Regions from separate parts of the Bacillus sp. es.036 genome, predicted to be linked through region 2. Evidence: predicted binding sites of a transcription regulator. Region 2 holds the regulator's gene; the other holds the start of a gene.

Region 1 (11,961 bases), 1.2 Mb from region 2:
TCCAGGCGACGAAGTTATCATTGTCGAACCTGGTTTTGTCGCCTATGCTCCAGCCGTCACGCTCGCAGGGGGTACGCCTGTTTCCTTAGAGACAAAGGCAGAAGATGAGTTTAAAATCACTCGTGAATCGCTTGAAAAAGTGATAACGAAGCGGACAAAAGCCATTCTTCTTTGTTTTCCGAGCAATCCAACAGGTGCAACGATGTCTGAAGCAGAACTTAAGAGTGTAACGGATGTAATTGAAGAACATGATCTTCTCGTATTATCGGATGAGATTTATGCGGAATTAACATACGATGAAACGCACTACAGCATTGCACGTGTCAATGGAATGAGAGAGCGTACGATTCTAATTTCTGGTTTCTCAAAAGCATTTGCGATGACTGGGTGGAGACTAGGTTATGTGACCGGTCCTGAAGAGATCATTTCGGCCATGTTGAAGATTCATCAATACACGATGATGTGTGCGCCCACAATTGCACAGCATGGGGCACTTGAAGCGTTGAAAAGTGGGAGAGAAGATCTCGAGCGAATGAAGAAGAGCTACCGTCAGCGAAGGAATTTCCTCGTGAAATCATTTAATAATATCGGTCTTTCTTGTCACATGCCAGGTGGTGCATTCTATGCGTTCCCATCCATACAGGCAACTGGAATGACGTCTGATGAATTCGCTGAAAAGCTATTAGAAGAAGAGCGGGTTGCCGTTGTTCCAGGGCACGTCTTTGGTGCCGGTGGCGAAGGGTATGTTCGCTGTTCATACGCAACATCCATTGATTCCTTGCAAGAAGCGGTTAAGCGAATTGAACGTTTCGTGAAACGTCGTCAACAAGCATAATGGAGAACGCCGTCCATCACTTTGGACGGCGTTATGTATTAATAGGACGTTGGATCATCTTTACTCATTGTGATACCAGAAGATGATTGTTTTGCCACCAGCTGACGCAGCAATTCATTTTGCTCCTGATCTGATGCGTTCTTTCGCTTCATAAAGCTCATGGTCTTAAAAATAAAGACAATCGTTAAAACAATGATAAATAAAAGAATGGCGACATAAAGAAAACCAAAAAGACCAAAAAGCACACCAAAACCTTCCATTCCACTTTCAGACATACTCTCTCACCTCCATTTTATTTGTATATTTTACCACTTCCTCAACCAAATGAAACCTCATCAAAAGGGGAGGCATACCAATCGCCTTTTCTTAACAGACGTGGTGTGATATTATTATCTAGTTGGAGAGTTCGTAATTCCCTCCTCTCGTAAAACAAAACTAGGGACCGTGAAAATGATAGCCCAGATCTCTGAATGGAGTTGGGGTTTTTCATGCGTCTCCCTTACTGAATAATGAAGGGGGCTTTTTTATGTCTTTTATGATTCCAAAGAAGGTTGAAGTACTTGGAGAAGATATTCAGAAAAGCGAATTAAAATATCATCATAAACGGGTAGCCGTTACGAAGGAATTTACATTTGATGCCGCTCATCACCTGCATTGCTATGATGGCAAGTGCAAAAGCATGCATGGGCATACGTATAAATTAGTGATCACGATCAGTGGATATGTTAATGACATTGGTATATCAGTTGATTTTGGTGAGATTAAAACATTATTTAAAGAAGTGATTGATTCGAAGTTAGATCACCGTTATTTGAATGACGTCCTTCCAAACATGAACACAACAGCTGAAAATATGATTGTCTGGATGTGGGAACAGTTGGATCAGGCCCTTACAGAACGCAAGATGAAAGATCTTGGTCAGCGCATCGAGGAACTGGTTCTTTACGAGACACCAACAAGCTACGCAACGCTGAAGCGGGAATGGATGGAAGAAAATGAGTAAATGGGATCTACCAGAACAATCCGAATATATGCAGTGGGAATTACCGATGGTTGAGGTGTTTGAGACAGTAGAAGGAGAGGGAACGCGAGCGGGTTTTCCAACCGTTTTTGTACGCGTCTTTCACTGTAACTTACGCTGTAGCTGGTGTGATACGCCGTATAGCTATGCTCCGGATAAAGCAGAATACACAGGATCTATTGCCTCGATTATTGATCAAATTAAGCAATATAAGAGCCGTCATATTTGTTTTACAGGTGGAGAACCACTGATCCATCGTGAAAAATCAATGGCGCTCCTTCAAGCGATGGTGGATCTACCGCATATTGAAGACATTCACATTGAAACGAACGGAGCGATTGATCTCACTCCGTATGAAGCCGTTAGAAGAGACGATAAAGTATGGCAAGAAAAAGTTCGATTTGTGATGGACTATAAGCTTCCTGATTCTGGTGAGCAGCATCGTATGCTTCATGAGAACTTTACACTGCTTGATACGCAGGATGAAATCAAATTTGTGATTGGGTCTGATGAAGATTTCACTGTCGCTAGTGAGGTTGTTGCAGAAAATCATCAAAAAGGCCAGATCCTTTATAGCCCAGTGTGGGAAACGATGCCGCCACATAAGCTCGTTGATAAAATTCTAGAAGCCGGATTGAGTCAAGTGAAGCTAAGTATGCAGCTTCATAAGATTATTTGGGATCCGAACCGAAGAGGTGTGTAACATGAGTAAAAAAGCAGTGATCGTTTTAAGCGGTGGCTTAGATAGCACGACATGTATGGGAATGGCGAAGGAAAAAGGGTATGAGCTTTACCCGATTACGTTTCACTATGGTCAAAAGCATAACCGCGAAGTCGAGCAGGCCAAAAAAGTAGCGGACTATTACAATGCACCTGATCACCGCATTGTGAACATTAGCTTTCTCAATCAAATCGGGGGCAGTGCTCTTACAGATGACTCAATAGATGTACCGACAGATATGGATGAAGATGAGATCCCCGTAACTTACGTACCCGCACGTAATATGATCTTTCTTTCCCTTGCATCTGCTTACGCAGAAGTAATTGGTGCAGAAGCGATCTATATCGGCGTATCGGCCGTTGACTACAGTGGTTATCCCGATTGTCGACCTGAGTTCATAGATAGCATGAATGAAACCGTTAATTTAGCTACAAAAGCAGGCGCAACAGGTAGTGAGATGAAGATTGAGACACCTCTAATTAACTTGACGAAAGCTGATACGGTTAGCGAAGGGCTAAGGTTGAATGTCCCTTATGAACTAACAACATCATGCTACAATGGTGAAGAAGAAGCGTGCGGCGAGTGTGATAGCTGCCGTTTACGTTTGAAAGGTTTTGAAGAAGCTGGAGCGGTTGATCCGATTCCATATAAAGCTTAATTCATAGTAGAAAAGCTGCCTGCCGGGTGATCCCGACAGGCAGCTTTTTGGGGTTTGGCTAATATACACATAATTTAGCCAATAAGCTTCTTTTCGGAGGCTTGGTTCGACAAATAGCGCGAGTGACAGGCACCACTACTCCGGCATATTCCCGCTATAAACAGAGGATGGTCGAATAATTCGGTTATTTTCATTTTGCTCATAGACGTGAGCGATCCAACCAGCAGTTCTTGCTGCTGTAAATGTCGGCGTAAATAGTTCTGTAGGAAGTTCAATGGCTCTTAAGATCGCTGCGGCATAGTATTCAACATTCGCATAAAGTTTTCGATCAGGTTTGTACTCATGTAAAAGGCGTACAGCAGTTTCTTCTACTTCGTGTGCTAATTGAAACTCTTCATCATCATAAAAGTCTGATGTGATTTCGCTTAAAGCGGTAGCACGGGGGTCTCGGGTTTTATAGACGCGATGTCCAAAGCCCATAAGCTTCTCACGATTTTCAAGCTTATGCCGTAATACTTTCTCAACGTCTCCATCTCGCTTTATTTCGTCTAACAAATCTATTACACCAGTTGGAGCGCCACCGTGAAGTGGCCCTTTCATAGCACCAATCGCTCCTGTAATAGCCGATGCCAGGTCACTTTCAGTTGAAGCAATCACGCGTGCTGTAAATGTAGACGCATTTAGACCATGCTCCATTGTTAAAATAAAATACGCTGTTAATGCTTTCACATGATTGTCCTGAGGTTGTTTACCAGTGAGCATGTATAAATAATTCCCTACATGCGAGAGTGATAAGTCTGGTTCGATGATCGGTAATCCTTTTTGGGTTCGATAGCGATAAGCAATGATTGTCGGAACAATACTCAGAAGTTGAATGCCTTGTTCCTGGGTAGCTGGAAACTGAAATGATTGATTTCCTAAGGAAGATAGAACAGTTCGCACAACGCTCATCATTTCCATAGTTTCTGGCAAGCGGTTGATAATTTCTTTATGACTCGTCGATAAAACTCTTGCTTCACCAAGTGATGAAGTAAAAGCATTTAGTTGCTTAGCATCAGGAAACACGCCATTCCATAGAAAATAGGCGGCCTCTTCAAATGACTTTTCTTTTGCGATGCGTTTGGCCCATTCTCCTCGATAGACGAGCCATCCATTCTCTCCATCCACAAGGCTGATTTTGGAATCAGCTGCAACGACTCCTTCTAAACCTGCATGAATCATATGCTCAACTCCATTCTGTTCGTCTTGTTTTTAGTCTATCGTTTCGTTATGATTATGACTAATAAATTATTAACTTATAATTAATAGCGATTCGTAATCAATAGGAGTGCAATAAGATGAACATCAATTGGCTTAAAACGTTTGTTGCGGCAGCAAGTTATGAAAATTTTAGAGAGACCGCTGAGAAACTATATCTTGCGCAACCAACTGTAACGGTTCATATTCAACAGCTCGAGAAACAGATTGGTAGTAAGTTGTTTATGAAAAGTGGACGTCGGGTTGTTCTTTCTGAAGCAGGAAGGCAGTTTTTACCTCATGCAAAGGAAATGATGGAGCAATATGAGCAAAGCTTACGTCATATGAATGGCTGGCGACAGGGGTACCATCACAAATTAACGCTCGCTGTATCTCCATTGATTGCAGCAACCGTTCTTCCAAGTGTGCTACAGCAATTTATGAAAGCTTATCCATCGATAGAAGTTGTTGTAAAAGTGAGTGAGTCGAATGAGATTGGAGGGATGGTGGCTAGAAATGTTGCAGATTTCGGGTTATCTCGTATGCAATCGGTAGAGACCCATCTAAAGTGCGAGCAAATTGGAGCTGATCCGATTGTGCTTGTCGTTCCACATGATGGTGGTGATGCTGAAACTAGTCTACCGCTTTCACTAAATGATTTTTGTACACAGTTAACGCTATTAACGCACAATCATCCGGATTATTGGGATGATTTATTACTTGAGTTAAGGTCGAAGTATGAGGGCATAAGGACGATGGTTGTCTCACAAGTTCATATTACAAAAAGGTTTATTGAAGAAGGATTGGGGTATTCTTTTCTACCACGTTCCTCTGTTCAGCGAGAGCTATTTGAAGGAAGGATGCTACAAGTAGAGACGACTGAAATCAGACTCCCTGAGGTTCATACGTATCTGGTATATCATCATCTATCGAACGAAGCTTTAAAATTTAAGGAATTCATCGAACGAAATCTCCAATAAAAAACCCAATCAGCGTCCTGATCGGGTTTACCACTTATTTTCCGAGTGTGAAATAAGTGGTGTGGGATAGGTGCGTGAGTGTAGATCCTACAGGCTAGCTTACACGCTTTTCTAGTATGTGTTAAATAAAAGAGAGTATGCATAATTAATAAGAAGTAAGCCCCCATATTTTCCAGTCTTTGTCTACTTTTGTAGCAAAAAGATGCATTCGTACAGGAAGTTGTGCAGAGTTTTTGGTGACAAGGACGTCGATTATATACGTGTGATCTGCCACTTTTTTCTTACAAGTTTTTAATGCTGGTTTGTAATAGTGAGACGTTTTCTTTAAAGGAGAAATGCTTACAATCTGCCACGTTTTCGTGTCCTGCTTTGTAGCCATAAGTCCTGATAGGAGTGTGTTCGCTTTAGAAGGAAGTCCTTGCTTGGAATTTACCTCACTTAAATTGGGGGTTGGACACTTTCCTTGAAGAAGCTGTACTGGACTAGCTGCGTTTGCAGTCATTGGTAAGAGAAAGAAAATAACAAGTGTTGCGCTAATGTATCGTTTCAAGATGCATTCCACCTTTCTCTGCTTACAGTGTCCAGAATGAATAAATGTATGCACTTTAATCGAATGTATGTTCGGTTTGTGCTATACTTAATGTGAAGGGAGGGAGCAGAATTGAAACCTTCAATTGAAACGAAAACAGCTCGATCGATCTTAACCAAAGGTACTGGGTTTCTTCATGGGTATAGTCATACACTTAATCCTTACGCTGGATGTGCGTTTGGGTGTTCGTATTGCTACGTTAGAAGAATGCCGATATCCCTTTTTAGAGAAGAAGATTGGGGAGCCTGGGTAGATATAAAAGAAAATGCAACTGATCTTGTGAAGAAAGAAATTCCGAAAGCACGTAAAAAGGGTCGGGTATCGATATTTATGTCTTCTTCCACAGACCCGTATCAACCAGTGGAACATAAAACGTACTTAACGAGAGGGTTGTTAGAGGCGATGATTGAAGAAAGTCCTGACTTTTTGTTTCTTCAAACCCGGTCTCCACTCGTTACAAGAGATATCGACCTTCTAAAGCAATTTAAAAATAAAATTCTTGTCAGTATGACAGTAGAAACAGATCTTGAGTCAGTTCGCAAAATCTTTGCTCCGTCAGCACCACCGATTCATGCAAGGTTAAAAGCGATTCAACAGTTACGGTCTGAAGGCATACCAGTGCAAGCTGCTGTCGCACCACTATTACCATGCTCAGAGCAATTTCCACTTAAGTTAGCTGAAGTAACGGATCGCCTTACACTAGATGACTTTTTTATGGGAGATGGAAGTGGGGGCAAACGAACGGAGCAGCTTGGGATTCGAAAATTATTTGAGGAAAATGGTTTGCTTGATTGGTATGATCAGCAGGCATATTTGAAAATAAAACGTCGACTGCAAGAGGTTTTCGCTGAAAATGCGATTTATATTTCTCAAGAAGGTTTTTATCCCCCAAAAGGAAGTGATTGTTAAATCGCTTTGAACATAAATTAACACAAAAAGGTTAGAAGTGATTCTTCTAACCTTTTGTGTGGTGACGCTATTTTAATCTTTATTTTAATTTCTGAGCATTTCCATTTAGAATTTTTAACTGGTCATTTTCATAACCGACTTGATAAGTAACATTATAGAGTGAGGTCGTCGTTTTTTTATCCTCAGTTCGTTCATTTGCTTTAATTGTTGCCGTTACTTTTACTTGATCATTGGTTTGATTTAAACTACCGGTCATATTCGAAACTTCAACATTGTGAGTATGGATGTAACCCCTCCGAAAATCTTCATAAACCATCTCGCTTTGCCAGCGGCTTCCAAGCAGTGAGTAGGCTGTTACATAGTCTTGAGTGGAAAGACTTTCATAAAAGTAACCAATGAGGTAAGTAGCATTATTTTTAAAATCTTCTCCCGTTAGTCCTTGAGGTGTAGCTACTTCTTCTTTACTTTCATCATCGACTGTTAGTTTAATCGGTTCATCAGACCAGCCTTTGATTTGGTCGATGACGTTTGGAAGCGGAATGCTAAAACCAATGGCGCCTGAATCTGTACCTGCAGAATTGATCGCAATGGCTTCACCTGTAGTAGCATCGATAAGAGGGCCACCACTGTTTCCTTTTGTAATGGGGGCGGATATTTGGTAAATATGTTCATAGCGATAAGGCTCTAAAATAAACTCTCGATCTAAACCGCTAACAATCCCGGTTGTTACAGTGTTTTGTAGCCCAAGAGGACTTCCAAGAGCGATGATGTTATCGCCAACTTCTGCCATGCGCTCCTCAGCAACTGAAAGCGGGGAATTCTCTTTTAGCCCAGGTACGCGTATGACTGCTACATCAGTTGTATCTCCCATACCAATAATTTGGGCCTCGAATTGTTTAGCGTCGGACGTTTTAACTGTAATCTTTTGTGCTCCTTCAACTACATGAGCATTCGTAATGACGTCACCTTTCGAATTGTAGAGGAAGCCAGAGCCTGAAGATGACCCGTCTTTTAAATTCACCTCAATTTGGACGACGCTTTTTTGTGTTTCATGAATCACAGATTTTAAATTTGGTTCTTCTGCTGTCTTTTCTGATGTATCTGTTTTCTTACCGAGAGAAGAAGTTGCTTTAACGGCCGTACTAGAGTAGGAATCGTGTAAAAAATAAAAACCTATGCCTCCGATAACTAGAATGAAGAGAGAACTAGTCAGGGATAATAGTAAAGCTAATTTCTTAGACATCCGTTGTTACATACTCCTTTCAGTTAATCCAAATACCATGTAAAGTGATCAATTTGTACGGTGAACTCATCAAGATTCTCCACCTCATCACCAACATCATAGATCATAAAATCAAATTTTCCTGTATCGTCAGGATAAAGTTTGTCGGGATTAATATACACTTCACCTTGATCAAATTCGTTTCCATCTCCGTCGATTACCTTAAAGGAGGCTCCAATCGAGTTTACTGGAACGGTAGCTTTGCTTGTCACTTGACCAGTTACTTTTAATTCGTCGTAATCGGTTATTTCCGTTTTTAAATCGGTTAGTTCGATTGCACTTGTTCGGTTCATTTCTTCTTCTTTTGCAGCGACCACCATCGCATGTTCAATGCGCTTCTGTTGTTCTTCTTCAAAAGAATTTCGTCTTTTTTCAATGACGGTCTTCAGATTTGATAATTTTTCATGGTCTTTATTGATCTGTAAACCTTCGTCAACGGCGTTGAGTGCTTCTGTAAAGTGATTTTCTTCTAAAAATTGATTCGCTTCATTAATTGTGAAGTCTATTAGCTGACTGCGAATTTGACTAGCAATTTCCTGTGCCTCATCAACCTGTAACGTTTCTGCTCTCGTCAAAACTGGTTTCAATTCATCAATCGATTTTTTTCCTTTCATATCATACTTTAACTCAGCAACCATGACAGTTGTTCGAGAGGAGGCGATCTCACTTTGTAAATGCGAGGCAACCTCTCCTTTATAAGTAGCTGTTAAATCCTCAGCTTGTCGAATCAGTTCGAGTGCTTCTGCATGATGGTCCTGCTGTCTTTCTTTTTCCGCCTGATTAAGCGTATCTTTGACGGTAATTGCAGTGACAACTATATTTCTATTCACTTCCGCTGCAGGGAAATGACTTCTGTTTTTTTTCGCTTCTATAAATTGTTCTTGAGCTGCTTCAAAATCGCCTTTCTTCGCCAACTCTTCTCCTTTTTCAAATGAGCGAATCGCTGATTTCGTTACCGATTCTTCATAAAAATAATAGCCTGAAAGGGAGATAGCGAGGATAAGGAATATCATTAATGGTAACCAATGCCACATAATGGAAAGGCTTCGGTTGGAGTTTTTCTGCGGAATCAATTCTTTTCCGCAGGAGAAGCAAAATTGTTCATTTTGGCCTCTCTTTTTTCCACAATGTGGACAATACATTCTTATTCCACCTGCTTTCAATCTCAATCACTAGTTATATTTTGACACATTTTATTGAAGAGGGAAATATCTTTCAAAGGGTTGTTGGTGAAATGAAATATAAAGCAATTTTCACGCAAATTCTGATCTTAATCCTTTAACAAAGCACTTTGTTTCGCCAATTAATACTTAAGACATGATTTTATCGATCGTGAATAAAAATGAGTGAATAGTCGCGGGTCTAAGATCCTGATATCTTTTGAAAGTAGTCGTTTCATACGTTCGTCCCGTGTTTTAGGGTCCTGTTCACACCATATATCCTTTGATAAGATGATCTCAAGACCCCCTTTCAAATATTCCGTTACCAGGAAGACCGGCATTTGCCGGTCCTTTTTTTTTGGTGGTTCCCGAAACAAACAAGCGCAGGGTCTTATGTAGGTAAGAGAAACAACTTTTATTTAAGGAAAGTTATTCTTTTTTGAAACCTCATTCCATGCAGTATCGTCTAATAGTTGAAAACCCTTATTCCCTTAGATGTAGCTACCGAGATCTCATTCTGGTAGCTGCTTTTTTTTAGGTTTATTGCAAAAATGAGAAGGAATTGGTATAATAACTAACGAACGGTAGGTAGCGTCCTACTTTTTAATTTTTCTTGTAAACTAACGATCGGTAGGTAATGTGAAATGAAAAAAGATTCAACTCAAGATCGCATTAAAGAGGTTGCACTCATTTTATTTGCTCGTAATGGGTTTGAAGGAACTTCCCTATCAGAAATCGCTTCAGGTGTGGGAATAAAGAAGCCTTCTCTTTATGCACATTATAAGAGTAAGGAAGATCTCTTTTTAGCTGTCATCCATAAAGTATCCGTTGATTACAATGCGTTTTTTATAAAGACTGCAGAAGAATTAAGCGATCAGATCCCAGAAGATCAGCTTTATTATCTGCTTCACAAAAACACAAGTTATTTAAGAAATGATGAGTTGGGTCTGATCTTTAAACGAATGATGCTGTTTCCACCAGAATCGCTAAGATCAGACATATACGCTATGTTTGAAAAAACAGAAGATGTGATGAGACAGGTGATTCAATCAATCCTTGTACAGATGGTCGACGAAGAGGAGTGGGAACAGGTTTTTGATGCTTATTTATGTCTACTTGATGGGGTGTTTGAACAGGTTTTCTATTATTCAGCTGAAGAGCATAAAAAACGTCTGGAAAATTCGTGGTCGGCTTTTATTAAAGGTGTTTATAGTAGGGAGGAGAAGTAGCATGGCATGGATTTATCTTGTAATAGGTGGTCTGATGGAAGTTTTATGGGCAATTGGTTTAAAATATTCCGATGGATTTACGAATCCAATGATTAGTTTGTTAACGATTGTAGGAATTGTAACGAGTTTTTACTTTTTTGCGAGAGCGTTAAAGTATTTACCTGTGGGTACGGCCTATGCCATTTTTACTGGACTTGGAGCCGCAGGAACAGCGGTCATTGGCATGATGTTTTTAAATGAATCAATTAGTTTAATGAAAATCTTTTTTATCATATTGCTCATTTCTTCCATTATTGGCTTAAAGCTAAATGCGAAGGAAGCATAGGAGGAGTTTACAATGGCATGGATTGCATTATTAATCGCTGGGCTTGGTGAAGTTGGCGGTGTGATTAGTTTAAAGTTGTCTGAAGGGTTTACTAAATTAAAACCGTCTATTTTTACGATCTTATTCGGATCGATGAGCTTTTTTATGTTGTCCTTATCTTTAAAGGCATTGCCAGTAGGTACGGCTTATGCCATTTGGACGGGAATCGGTTCAGCGGGAAGTGTTTTAATTGGGATGTACTGGTTTAAGGAACCAAGGAACCGGATGCAATTAGTGTTAATATCCTGTGTCGTCATATCAGTTGTAGGGCTTCGCGTAGCAGAGGGTTGATTTTGTCAGATCATTCAGATAGAATAGAGTTATTAATTAGAGGAGGTGAGGAAGAGATGTCTAACGCTTTTGTTCGTACGGAATTTATGGAATATGTATCGATTTGCCGTGCGATTTTTCATGAAGTTGCTATTGAAGGGACAAGTGTGTCCAAATTCAGCAACTTCATAAGAAAAAAAGCGTAAGGCTCTCTTACCCTGCTTCAGGCGGAATGGATAAATTAACAGATAAGGGAGCGGCAATTTGCCGTTCTCTTTTTTCTTTAAGTACAAGGCTTCATATTGGCTTAAAGATAATAAATTCCAGATTAAACCACAGGTAAGGTGCAACCTTATTTGTGGTTTTTTTGTTTGTAGAAAGGATGATAAACATGATATGTACTGCGCAAGGAATTAGTAAAATGCTTGGTGGAAATTGCTTATTTGAGGATCTTTCATTTGAAGTGATGGAGAATGACAGAGTTGGAATCGTAGGTAGGAACGGAAGTGGAAAAACGACTCTTTTAAAACTTATAGCGGGAATTGAATCAATCGATCATGGGGTGATTCATTATAAGAAGGGAACAAAAGTTGGTTATTTAGCGCAAATTGCGAGTGATTCTGAATTAACAGTTAAGGAAGTTCTTAGAAAAGCTTTCACTAACCTTATTACAATGCAAGAGCGAATGAGCGAACTCGAATCGGAAA
Region 2 (11,961 bases):
TCCAGGTCCAACAATCGTAAGAAACATTAACCCTAATACGATTTCTGGAATCGACCGAACGAAACTTAAACCAACACGCGCAGACCCATAGAATGGGCCCGCCGTATTTTTAGCAGCAAGTAAGCTAATGGGTAATGCAACGAGTAAACCCACAAAGCTTCCAAGAAACGCCATTCCTAGTGTAACAAGACTTGCTTTTAACATGGTTGGAAGCACCGCTATATTCACCGGAAACCAATTCGACAGGAAATCGATCATATTGTTAAATTGACTAAACTTCCTTACATCAAACTCCGTAACACCTATGCTCCACACCATTAATCCAATTACCATCAAAAATAGAATAAGGTGCCTCCATTTAAACCAGGCCATTCTACTTCGTTAACAACCCTTGCTTATCAGCAGCGCTTCTTATGCTCTCATAATCTTCATTACTTGCTTTCGTAAATCCTGATGCCCCAAATGCATTTAAAATCGTTTCATCTTCAATAGCTAGAAATGCATTCTGTAGCTGATCAATCGTCTCTTCATCCGTTCCTTTAGAAACAGCCCATGGATATTGGAAAAGCTTTTCAGATTCCCAGATCACTTTAAGCTTGTCTCCATCAATTTTCCCTGATTCGAGCAACTGATTATAAATCGCACTATCAATTGCGCCTGCGTCAACCTGTTTATTTTGAACAGATAAAGCTGTTGCATCGTGAGAGCCAGTATAGGCAACAGAAGCAAAATCATTTGTATCCTGATCTTCAAAGACATCGCGATCTTGGAGCTCTATTGAAGGAATTAATGAACCTGATGTTGAGTTAGGATCGCCAAATGCAAAGCTTCTTTCCTCACTATTTTCAAGGTAATCTTCAAGCGTCTCCCACTCATTTTCTGTATTCGTAATGATGTAAGAATGGTAGAAAGGCTCACCGTCGATCAACTGAGTCACAATAGCTTTGGCACCACTTTTCTCGTGCGCAATCACATACGTAAGCGGACCAAAATAAGCCATATCAATTTGATCATAATTCATCGCTTCCACAACACCGTTATAGTCAGGAAACGTTGTAATTTCAACATCACGATCAAGTTTTTCTGAAAGCTCACCTTGAAGCTTCGTCATCGCTTCTTCAATTTCACCTTCCGTTTGAACTGGGATTACACCAATTGTAAAGGCCCCTTCTTCTTTTTCACTATTATCGTTTGAAGCATTTTCGTTCTCATTCGAGCTACATGCCGCAAGAATACCGAGCATAAGCACCATTATAAAAAGAATTGCTTTTTTCATGTTTCTCCACTCCTCAGTTTCAATCTATTTCTCTACTCTCCAATATCTCTCCTGATCTTTTCTTACGGTATATCCTTCGTTATCAAGCTTCTCTAGGATCGGCACTAGATACTTTCGACTTACATTAAGAACATCTTTCGCCTCCTGTAACGTAAAGGCTTGATCTGTTTCCGCTTTTAAAGATGCAATGGTTTGCTTCCAATTTTCATCATGCACATAAAGCTCGTCCGTTAATTTAACCGCAATCTCTTCTTCCAACATATAGTTCTTAAACTCCGTCTTATATGGATCTGGAATTTGCTCCTCATCGATTAAACGATCTACTGGCGAGACGTTAACTCCTTGCTCCTCTAAATGCTTTAGTACCTTTGTCATACGCGTTTTCCATGCGGCCGGCAGCGATGGCTGAAAAGCTCGCATGGAAAGATATGGCCCTTTTTGTTGCAATTCTTCCTGAAGCTGATTGTTCAAGACGGTATCTATTACTTTTTTAGGATAAGTTTTCTTTAACTCCTGCACCACTTCCGCTTTCTGTGGACCTTTTCGCATAGGATATCGTTCATGTGCCGCTTGCAAATTTTTATGAATCGCTTCTACAACTCGTGTAAAAACATTTTGTGAAGTCACACCACCGTCGATAAAGACAAGGTGATCGTCATCCTCAAGCTGGCGGAACGCTTCCTCATTTAATCCAATTTGTTGCATAACTTGTTCTTTTGATAACAGTTGCTCCGCTTCAAGAATTTGCTCAAGCTGTTCAGCTGGTGTCCCTTTCATCATTTGTTCAAATTTCGCGATTGTTTCAGCGCCAAATTTATATTTCTCTCCTGCCACATTAAGAATACTGCCGCCACCAATTGTTTCAACCGGTGAAGGACGTCTCACGATAACGCGATCCCCTTTTTTAGCGGTAATAGGTTCATGGAGTCGAATCTGGCAGAAGAGTTCTTCTCGATTCCCGGCCTCAAGCGTATTGCGATCGAAGAAGACGATCGTTCCTCTTACCTCCGCCGTTCCAATGTGTACCGTTACTTCAGCTCGCTGTTTCAAGTCATGAGACATCGTAAGAGCTTTCGTAAATGAAAGATCAATGGTCGACGTAACAGGATAGTAATTGGAATTAACAATGACTTGTCCCCGAACCATCTGTTGTCGATCTGGTCCTGTCAGGTTTACCGCAACTCGTTCGCCCGCAAAAGCTTGCTCCACTTTTGTACTGTGCGTTTGTATTTGTCTTACTCGCGCTTCTAAGCGATCAGGAAGTAGTGTAACAAGTTCTCCTTCTTTTAGCTCTCCATCAAAAATCGTTCCTCGTGCAATCGTGCCGTGGCCTTGTAAAGTAAACACTTGATCAATTGGTAACCTCAGTGCTCCAGCTTTATTTCTTGAAGGTGTGTTGATAAGAAAAGAGTGAAGGCTATCCTTAAGCTCAGCAACGCCTCTTCCACTTTTGCCATCAACGATATGAATCTTTGATCCCTCAAACCCGGTTCCTTTTATGTATTCAAGAATATCTTCCTGCACGAGAGAAAGCATGTCTTCCTCCACCATATCCGCTTTTGTGATTGCAATAATCGACCGCTGTATACCTAGAAGCGATAAAATTTCAAGATGTTCTCGCGTTTGTGGCATCACTCCTTCATCAGCAGCGACAACTGGAACAACTAGATCAATCCCAGCAACCCCAGCAATCATTTGGCGGATAAATCGTTCATGACCCGGAACATCAATGATGGACACTTTCATATCATCAGATAGTTGAAACGGTGCGAATCCTGGTTCAATGGAAATGTTGCGTTCCTTCTCTTCTTTCAACCGATCTGTGTCAACGCCTGTTAATGCGCCTGTTAATGTCGTTTTTCCATGGTCAATGTGCCCCGCTAGTCCAATCGTATAATAGTTCATGCTTACACCTGCCTATCACCTGTCATCTCCTATTAACAGTAATAAATGTAGGTACAGGATGCAAATTTAAACCATTGTGTTTAAGAAAATAGTGAAATTTCCTTTTATGCACCCCTGTATATTTATTCAATCCTGCATGAAGATAAAGTTATTCACAGCTATCCACAGCCAAAACTGTTATAGCTTCATTTATGACCTGTATCACTCTATAAACTGTATCAGTTCGTTATAGAAAACTGTTCTATTGGTTAATTTGTCGAAAACTCGAATTTCATAAAACAAAACGATTTTTGTCGATTTTCACAAAAGAACGAACTACTTATATTGCAATAGGACTTTATTCGACAACCTTCTACTAAAAGGAACTGCACAATTTCCTTAAAGTAAAACTTTACTACAAAGTTTACTATTTATTTTTCTGAAATAATCAATTTGAGCACTTGCGTTGAATATTTCTATTCATTCAGTTACTATATTAGAAGTACATTATATTTCGGGGCTGGTTGTACGTCTGGTGAGTGCCACGGTCTTCAAAACCGCCTGGGAGGCGCGTGCCGTCTTCGGTGGGTTCGATTCCCACACAGTCCCGCCAATTAAACTTCAATCATTTGCAAGATGATCGTCGCTTCACAAATCGGTCTGCAAAAATAACCTGCTCCCCCAACATTTATTCTGTCAGTCATTTCTGGCTGGGACACATTATTTATGACGAGATTTCTTTCGATCTATTCAGCTTATAACGTTCACAACTTTTCCTCACTATTCTCTCTCTTACATTTTCATTTTTAATCAGTTTACATATCGTAAAAATTGTAAACTTGTCTTGATAAACCGGATGTATTTTTACATGACAGGAATCTTTTCAAGCATTTCCTCCACCATCAAAACTACATCGACTGCACAACATTTTTTATAACACAATAAGGCTATCGATTGATCCCGCTACTCTTCCAATAGAACCTGCTAATATTGTTGATGCTACCTGTGTTGCTGTCACTCCCCTCCCCTCTTCTTAGCAAAGACAATATTTTGATGTATGCTTGAAAGTCAAAATTGAAATGCAAGAATATCTTAATTACACATTCAAGAGCGTTGATCTACTTGAATTTACCAATCCACCCTCATCCAGATTGCTAGTGAATTTCCCATCTAGTTTCAGGATGATGAAACTCTAATTTCTTGGCCCGTCAAACTAACCCGCTACCTCTTGATTAAAAAGCGCTTTCGGCGTATAATGTGACCGTATTCAACCAATTACATTATGATGCCATGAGGTGAGTGCGTTGGCAGGATGGTTCCAGTGGTTTATCGTCGGATGGACAGTAATCTTAATTTCATTGATCGCAATCGGTGGATTCTTTATGTTCCGGAAGTTTTTAAAACGCCTTCCTAAAGAAGATGGCAAGTCTATTCTCGACTGGCAAGAACACTATATTGAACAAACGAAGCATATGTGGAGCAGCGATCAAAAGAAACTTTTAGATGAATTGGTCTCGCCCGTACCTGAATTGTTTCGAGATATTGCGAAGTATAAAATTGCAGGAACAATAGGTGAGCTTGCGCTAAGAGAAAAAGCAAAAAACATGTCTCAAGATCTAATCATTCGGGGGTACATTATCGCGACTCCGAAACGAGATCATAAGTGGCTCGTAAAAAAACTGGATGAAAAGCGAATCGATATGACCCCTTATCATCATTTGCTTCAATAAAAAAACTCGTTTAGCTTAAGCTAAACGAGTTTTTTTATAGTAATGTTTGATGAAGTGTTGTTCCATGCGTTCTACTTCGCTCTGTTTTCTTAAACTGATAATACATTGAGATTCGCCACGGTACAATCATTCCAAATGCCAACACAAAGAAAAGCGAGCTCGTCTGAAGAACTGGTATAGACTCTCCAATGATTAGTTTGAAAATAATCCGAACTAATAGTAATCCAATCAGAATAAACGCAAATGCCTTTGAACGAGTTAAATAGATCTGATTATCTTTAATTTCAAACTTCGACGTACGAATTAACAACAGCGAAAACGCTGCGCCTACTGATAGCGCTTCAATTGCTTCGTACCACGGAACCCTCGCATCTGGAACGACAAACATAAAAAAACCGGTCGCCATAAAAAACGGCGGAAGTATAATTTTCCTTATCGTTGCAGGTTTTTTTGAAGCTTTCAACCTGATTACTACCATCGCAAGAGCCATCATCGCTCCTACAACTGTACTTAAAATCAGCATATACTCATCCCTCACCTATACCGTACTACCCATCATTTCCATTGTATGTGGAAGAGACTAAAAATACAAGCTCACGAAAAAAAGAACGGCATTCCACCGTTCTTTCTTCCCTACCCATTTAATTTGGAAAGCTCCTCTTCTCCTTCATCGGCTGCAATACTTAAAATAATCGTCATTGTTACCCCAACAACAGTGAAATAAACGCCAAGATCAAATAGCATTGCGGTCGCAAGGTGAGAATGTCCAAGAATCGGTAACTCAAAATAAGCATCCGTTTGACTTAGGAAGGGTTGACCAAAAATGAACGAACCTACTCCCGTAAGAACGGCGATCAATAAACCGATCGGAATAAAGTTCTTAAAGTCAATCCGTATCACTCTCTTCATGGTTTTAAAACCATATGAGATATACAGAAGAACCAATGCTCCGGCAGTCATAAGACCTCCAATAAAGCCCCCGCCCGGTGCATTATGACCTGCGAAAAATAAGTAAATCGAAAATCCTAGAATAATAAAGACGATAATGGTTGTCGTCGTTTTAAGTATAAGGTCATTTGTTCCTTTCAAACCAACGCATCCTTTCTTAATTAGAATCCTTGAAAGCCACCAAACAGGTTATTTACAAGGAATGATGTAAACATTGTCATGAAGTTAAAGTAAAGCAAAACGCCCATGACAATCATTAAATACCCGCCAGTCTTCATAATCAATCGGCTATTTCTCTTAATCCATTGCATTTTGCCGATAAAAAAGGACAAAATGAAAAATGGCACGGAAAAACCAAGCGTATACGCTACCATGTACATGAGTCCAGCTCCAGGATTAGAAACACCGAGAGCAATAACAGCTGCCAAAATCGGGCCTGTACAAGGCGTCCAGCCTGCCGCAAACCCCATTCCGATTAAAATAGAACCAATAAAACCAGATGGACGGTTGCGGATTTTTAAGCGACGGTCTTTCATTAAAAAGTTCGGAGTCCAAAAACCAACAACAACAAGTCCAAACACCACAATTAAAATGGCACCCACTTGACGTAGAAGCTCTTTGTACTGAATGAACAAATTCCCAACAAGGGACGTTGACATTCCTAACACTAGGAAAATAATCGAAAACCCAATTAGGAAGAAAATCGTATGAAATATGGCTCTCTTTTGCATCATACCACGTTCTTCTTTCAGGTCATCCACAGAAACCCCTGTGATGTAAGAAATGAACGCCGGGTAAAGCGGTAGTACACACGGTGAGATAAATGATAAAAAGCCGGCACCGAACGCTAAAAACAAGTTCAAATCTGCCATTGAATTACTCCCTGTCTAATGCATGATCTTATCATGTGCATGTGGTTACCTTTTCAACCTTTATTTTAAACGATTTATCTTATTCAAACTATGAACATTCCATAACTATTTTTCTTCAGAGAAAAATTCTTCAAGCGTAACGCCAGCCTCATGAACATCAGCTGCCGCTTCTTTCCCGACATAGCGAACGTGCCATGGCTCATATTGATATCCGGTAATATCCTCTTTCCCTTTTAAGTAACGAACAATGAAGCCATATTCATGCGCATGCTCCGCTACCCACTTCCCTTCTGGTGTGTTACCAAACTCTTCAGTAAGAGAGCTTCCAAGGGAAGGTGTGCTAATATCCATCGTTAATCCCGTCTGATGTTCACTCTGTCCCGCCTGTGCACTTACCTGGTTCGCTACTTCTTCTCCACGCTGCTCAGCATTATAAGCAAAAATAGCTTCCTGGCGCTCATAGGAGCGATAACCTGAAACAGCTTTTAACTCATAGCCATCTTCTTTTGCACCTTTAAACATTTGTTCAAGCGCTCTGGCAGCTTCTTCTACCATCAAACGCTTCGGATCACCTTCAGGGGCATATGTAGAGACGTCTGGTTCCACAAGATTTTTCGGAACAAAGTCAGAAGGTAGATTACGTTCTTTATTAGCAACAACATAAATGCTGTCTGGATTTGTGACCGTTTGATTCTCACCATTTTTCTCGACTGTTTCAGCCATCGTCGGATAGGCTGCTGCTCTCTCTTTATCGTCACTTTGTTGATCCTGCTCTTTATTGCTCTCTTGATTTTCTTTCTGGCTATCGTTCTCTTGATTATCGCTGGCATTTCCATAATTAGTTGTGGAGTTGTTATTCGTTTGTCCACCGTTCTCCGCTTGATTCTGCGGCTCGTTAGACGTTTGCTCTTCATCTCCAGCCTGACATCCGGCTAAAAGCGCAAACGAAAGTCCAGTTGCTACTACTAACTTTTTCATTGTCATGTAAACACTTCCTGATTTTTTATAGTCTAATCTATCATACCATCACACCAATTAGACCCGTCAACCAAAATTACTCCATACAAAAAGCACTCTGCTAACAGAGTGCCATTACGCTATTTATCGTTGTTCGTCATTTGACTATTCATAGCCTTCATCATCTGATTAATCTTCTTCTGAGAAGGTTTCTGCCCCATTTGCATCATCATTACACGAAGCATGTTTTCATTAATAGGGGGATTCTTCTTTAAATAGTCCATCATATATTTGCGGGCAATAAAAAAGCCAAGTGCTACTCCAGCAATCAACGCTAGCACGCCCACAAGCGTGTACATCCACCACATTCTAGATTTCCTCCTTATTCTTTCTCTTCCAATAGTGTACTACAACCCGTAATGATTATACAATAACGTCTACTAAAATAGTAGGAGTTTGTTCAAACTAGTTTCTGCTGTTTGATCGGGTTAAGCCATCCATATCGACCAGATTGGAAGTCAATCGCGAAGAAAGAAGGAGTTAATTTTCGAATCACCTCAAAAAAGACTGTTTCAACTTCAGTACCACCAGTCGCATAGACATTCACTTTCTCTTTTCTCACAAACAAAGAAGCATCGCTTTTTGATTGATTTATACTTAACCGGTGCCCTTCGTTTTTGTATTCGTACGTCCGGAACGCCCCTAGTTCGCTGACAAGATAAGTGTTTAGCTCCTCTTCTGCAATGGGCTCAGTAATAAAGGAAACCTGCTTATCGAGAAGGTCTTTCTCATCCACCTGGATCGCTCGCTTTCTTTCAAGGAAAAGGTGATACAAAAGATGTTCTTTGCCAGCATATTGAGCGGCGATGTGTTGTTTAACAAAATACATTTCATAATGCCTCATACCACTTCCCCCTTATCAGAGAACAAATCATATAAAAAACAGTATACTGCACCTTCTCTAAAAGGATTGTCTATACTTGGAGCGTCACATCACTAGTTTTGTCGAATTCAAAAAAGGACCTGTACTATAACATAGATGTTATAGTACAGGTCCTTGACTGCTATGCCATACTCGGCAGGTCACAAAGAACGCCACCGTTGCTTTCATCATAATCTAATTTCATTCGATCAACAAACCACTGATCATCCGGTCGAACAAAGTAAGTAACGCCCCCAATTTCTTGCTTATAATCATCATATGAAGGCCGGTCAGACATGACTCCAAGGGAAAAACCACCGCTGTCCCCACTTCCTGCATAACGCACAAACAATCTTAGACAATCACCATGACCAAGTTCCATTTCGTTTTTGTAAAACTCAGCTGCAGAATCAGTTACAACAAACATCTTATCCGCCCTCTCCGTTTTTGTATTAGTACATCTTGTTATAGTACAGTATAACGAATATTTGAAAAATTGCAACCATAAAAATAGCCTAATTTTGCTAAATGCAAAATTAGGCTATTTTTTACTGAAGAAAGCCGCGATTTTTCTTGCTTTCTTTTAATTTTTCAGGCGTTACGTCTGTGCCTTCTTCATCCACAACTTTGATGGAGTGAAGCTGGTTACTAAAAGAAGAACGAAGGCTTGCCAGATATTCCTGACGAAGATCTTTTTGTTCTTTTTTCTCAGCATCTGTTAAAGATGACTCTTTTGATTTACGAGATAGCTCGTTAATTCGTTGAATTTTATCTTGAGAAAGCATGTAAAAAAGCTCCTTTACTGCAACTTGTACGTTCTATGCTAACGCATCTTTTTACCATAGACAAGTTTAGTGCTTCTCACTCTGTTCGTCAACATATTCCTTATAGCGTCTATGTACCGTAGCTTTTGATGCATGGTGACCAAAACCTTTAAGCGTTGCTGCAATCTCATGGAACGTTAAGCCACGATTACGAAGATTAACAATTTCTTCGATCGGTACTTCAACACGGTCTCTTCCACCGTTATTTTGATGACTTAAATTTCGCTGCGGTCGATAGCCTTCTTTCACCGCCTTATCCATACCGCGTTTGATTTTCAAGTTGTGAAGCTTTCGCTGAAATTCTTCGACAATACTTACAATTTCAAGCACCATTGAATCAGCTTCCGATAATTGAAGTTCTCCATTTTGATTTACCGTATAAATGGTTCCGCCGTATTTGTGAACGGCATGAAGAAGAGCAATTTTAGCGTTCCCTCGTCCAAGTCTTGTTTCATCTTGAATGAGCAATGCTTCGACTTGCCCTTCTTTTAACAAATCCAGTACCTCGAGTATGCCATCGCGATCAATGTCATACCCGCTGTGTTTTTCTTCAATCATTCGGTGAACGGTAAAACCTGACTGTGATGCAAAACGTTGCAATTCTTCTTTTTGCCTTGCAAGAGACGACTCCTGCGCTTCTTTTTTTGTGCTTACTCGGCAATAAATAACGGCGTTCATTCTTTATTCTGTACCCCCAAGTGCGGTAGCGTTCGCTTCAACAGGGATGATGAGAGTATCTCCTGCTGTAATTCGATTAGCATCTATGCGATTAGCGTCTTCAACCCAGCTAACAAATTTCTGATCAGACAATTCATGTGCGGAACGATATTCATCAGCAATTTCTAAAACCGTATCACCGTGCTCCAGTTGAATCGTTGTATACCGATCATACTCCTCAGCTGCAGCTGTTCGCAAAGATACGAACACAATAATTAACACAGCTACAAAAGATATAATGACAAGAAAATCAATTCCAGACAAGCCCCCAGCTTGCTTTCTCATCCCAATCACCCCATATACGAATATTTGTTCTGTTTTTAGTATAATCAGAACCCCTGTTCGTGTCAACTAGTAACTTCGAACTTATGTTTGTATGCGAACAAAAATTCTGGTATACTAGTAACAAATAGATAGATTGGAACGAGGTGCCAGAAATATGAAACTATCAAAGCGTCAGCAGGACATTCTGGACTTTATTAAAGTCGAAGTAAAACAAAAAGGTTATCCACCGTCTGTTAGAGAAATCGGCGAAGCCGTTGGACTTGCTTCAAGCTCAACTGTCCATGGCCACCTGGCAAGACTCGAGAAAAAAGGTTATATCAGAAGAGACCCAACAAAGCCAAGAGCCATTGAAGTGTTGGGCCTTGATGAAGCGATCGACATCCCACGTCAGCACACGGTTAATGTTCCTGTCATTGGTAAAGTAACAGCTGGTCAACCAATCACAGCGATTGAAAATGTTGAAGAGTACTTCCCTCTTCCGGAGCAGTTCGCTCAGGATGAAGAGCATACATTCATTCTTGTCATCGAAGGGGATAGTATGATTGAAGCTGGTATTTATAACGGTGATATGGTTATCGTGAAGCAGCAACCAACTGCAAATAACGGAGACATCGTTGTTGCGATGACGGACGATGGCGAAGCAACGGTAAAACGTTTCTTTAAAGAAAGCAACTACTTCCGACTTCAGCCGGAAAACTCATCGATGGAACCAATCATTCTTGATAATGTTTCGATCCTTGGTAAAGTGGTTGGTGTTTTCCGCTCAATCCACTAGAAGCGCAAATTGCGCTTCTTTTTTTTATGATCGATTACTACTTGAAGGTCGCTCTCTTAATCGTAACGAGACAATCCACATCTTCATAACTTGTGATGATAGTAAGATGATGAGGTGATTGTAATGGTACAAAAAGAAGTTCAAGAACTTTTAAACACACTGATTCAAATTGAACACATTTCAACCACGCTATATTTAGCGATGTCTGCTTACTTGGATCGAAAGAATTATACTGGAATGGCCAGTTGGTTAAGAATTCAATCTGATGAAGAACGAACGCATCTTCTTACTCTAATTAATTACTTAGCCGGTAAAGATGGCGTTGTTAAATTAGGTGCTCTCCCAGAACAATCGACAGACTTTGGAACGCCGCTCGAAACGTTCCAGCAAGTTTTAGAACACGAACAGTATGTTACGAATTCTTATCGTCAGGCTTATAACTACATCAAAAAAATTGATCCGCAAACGGCCGTCATCGTTCAGGATTTCCTACGCGAACAGATTGACGAAGAAGCACAGGCACTTACGATTGTCGAAAGGCTGAAATTAGCAGGAGATAACACGTCCGCACTCTTACTGATCGATCAAGAACTTGGTCAGAGGCAGCCAGGATAAAATTTCTACTTAAAACCTACAAAAGACCCCAACCTTCATAAGTAAGAAGGTGAGGTCTTTTTATTTTACTTATGTTTTTTGTAATAATCGCTTCATGGGAGAAGTGAACCGCCTGCTCTGCGGACTCTTTTTCACTAGTACAATCAGCAATCGATT

What was found. Region 2 encodes LexA, which represses DNA repair genes until DNA is damaged. Its sites were predicted from a motif close to CGAACATATGTTCG; they were not measured.
Region 1: the regulator LexA is predicted to act here: its motif matches at 6,062-6,075, upstream of ATG70_RS00095 (SPL family radical SAM protein).

Annotation. Positions count from the first base shown of each region.
Region 1 covers NZ_PDIZ01000001.1:13,807-25,767, forward strand. The annotation lists gene ATG70_RS00055 (aminotransferase) at 1-835, shown strand, start outside; gene ATG70_RS00060 (hypothetical protein) at 874-1,110, opposite strand; gene queD (6-carboxytetrahydropterin synthase QueD) at 1,362-1,838, shown strand; gene ATG70_RS00070 (7-carboxy-7-deazaguanine synthase QueE) at 1,831-2,559, shown strand; gene queC (7-cyano-7-deazaguanine synthase QueC) at 2,561-3,235, shown strand; gene ATG70_RS00080 (citrate synthase/methylcitrate synthase) at 3,371-4,456, opposite strand; gene ATG70_RS00085 (LysR family transcriptional regulator) at 4,573-5,451, shown strand; gene ATG70_RS00090 (hypothetical protein) at 5,597-6,001, opposite strand; gene ATG70_RS00095 (SPL family radical SAM protein) at 6,113-6,949, shown strand; gene ATG70_RS00100 (S1C family serine protease) at 7,029-8,192, opposite strand; gene ATG70_RS22215 (zinc ribbon domain-containing protein) at 8,216-9,373, opposite strand; gene ATG70_RS00110 (TetR/AcrR family transcriptional regulator) at 10,036-10,620, shown strand; gene ATG70_RS00115 (DMT family transporter) at 10,622-10,945, shown strand; gene ATG70_RS00120 (DMT family transporter) at 10,958-11,275, shown strand; gene ATG70_RS22680 (RAxF-45 family protein) at 11,332-11,460, shown strand; gene abc-f (ribosomal protection-like ABC-F family protein) at 11,646-11,961, shown strand, end outside.
Region 2 covers NZ_PDIZ01000001.1:1,219,921-1,231,881, reverse strand. The annotation lists gene phnE (phosphonate ABC transporter, permease protein PhnE) at 1-318, opposite strand, end outside; gene phnD (phosphate/phosphite/phosphonate ABC transporter substrate-binding protein) at 374-1,276, opposite strand; gene selB (selenocysteine-specific translation elongation factor) at 1,301-3,181, opposite strand; tRNA gene ATG70_RS06340 (tRNA-Sec) at 3,677-3,773, shown strand; gene ATG70_RS06335 (DUF2621 domain-containing protein) at 4,465-4,890, shown strand; gene ATG70_RS06330 (CcdC family protein) at 4,925-5,413, opposite strand; gene ATG70_RS06325 (Na(+)/H(+) antiporter subunit B) at 5,524-5,979, opposite strand; gene ATG70_RS06320 (cytochrome c biogenesis protein CcdA) at 6,000-6,710, opposite strand; gene ATG70_RS06315 (M15 family metallopeptidase) at 6,816-7,694, opposite strand; gene ATG70_RS06310 (YneF family protein) at 7,808-8,035, opposite strand; gene sirA (sporulation inhibitor of replication protein SirA) at 8,128-8,571, opposite strand; gene ATG70_RS06300 (HesB/YadR/YfhF family protein) at 8,732-9,016, opposite strand; gene ATG70_RS06295 (DUF896 domain-containing protein) at 9,138-9,374, opposite strand; gene ATG70_RS06290 (YneB family resolvase-like protein) at 9,441-10,091, opposite strand; gene yneA (cell division suppressor protein YneA) at 10,095-10,415, opposite strand; gene lexA (transcriptional repressor LexA) at 10,570-11,190, shown strand; gene ATG70_RS06275 (ferritin) at 11,314-11,805, shown strand; partial or broken gene ATG70_RS06270 (AMP-binding protein) at 11,875-11,961, opposite strand, start outside.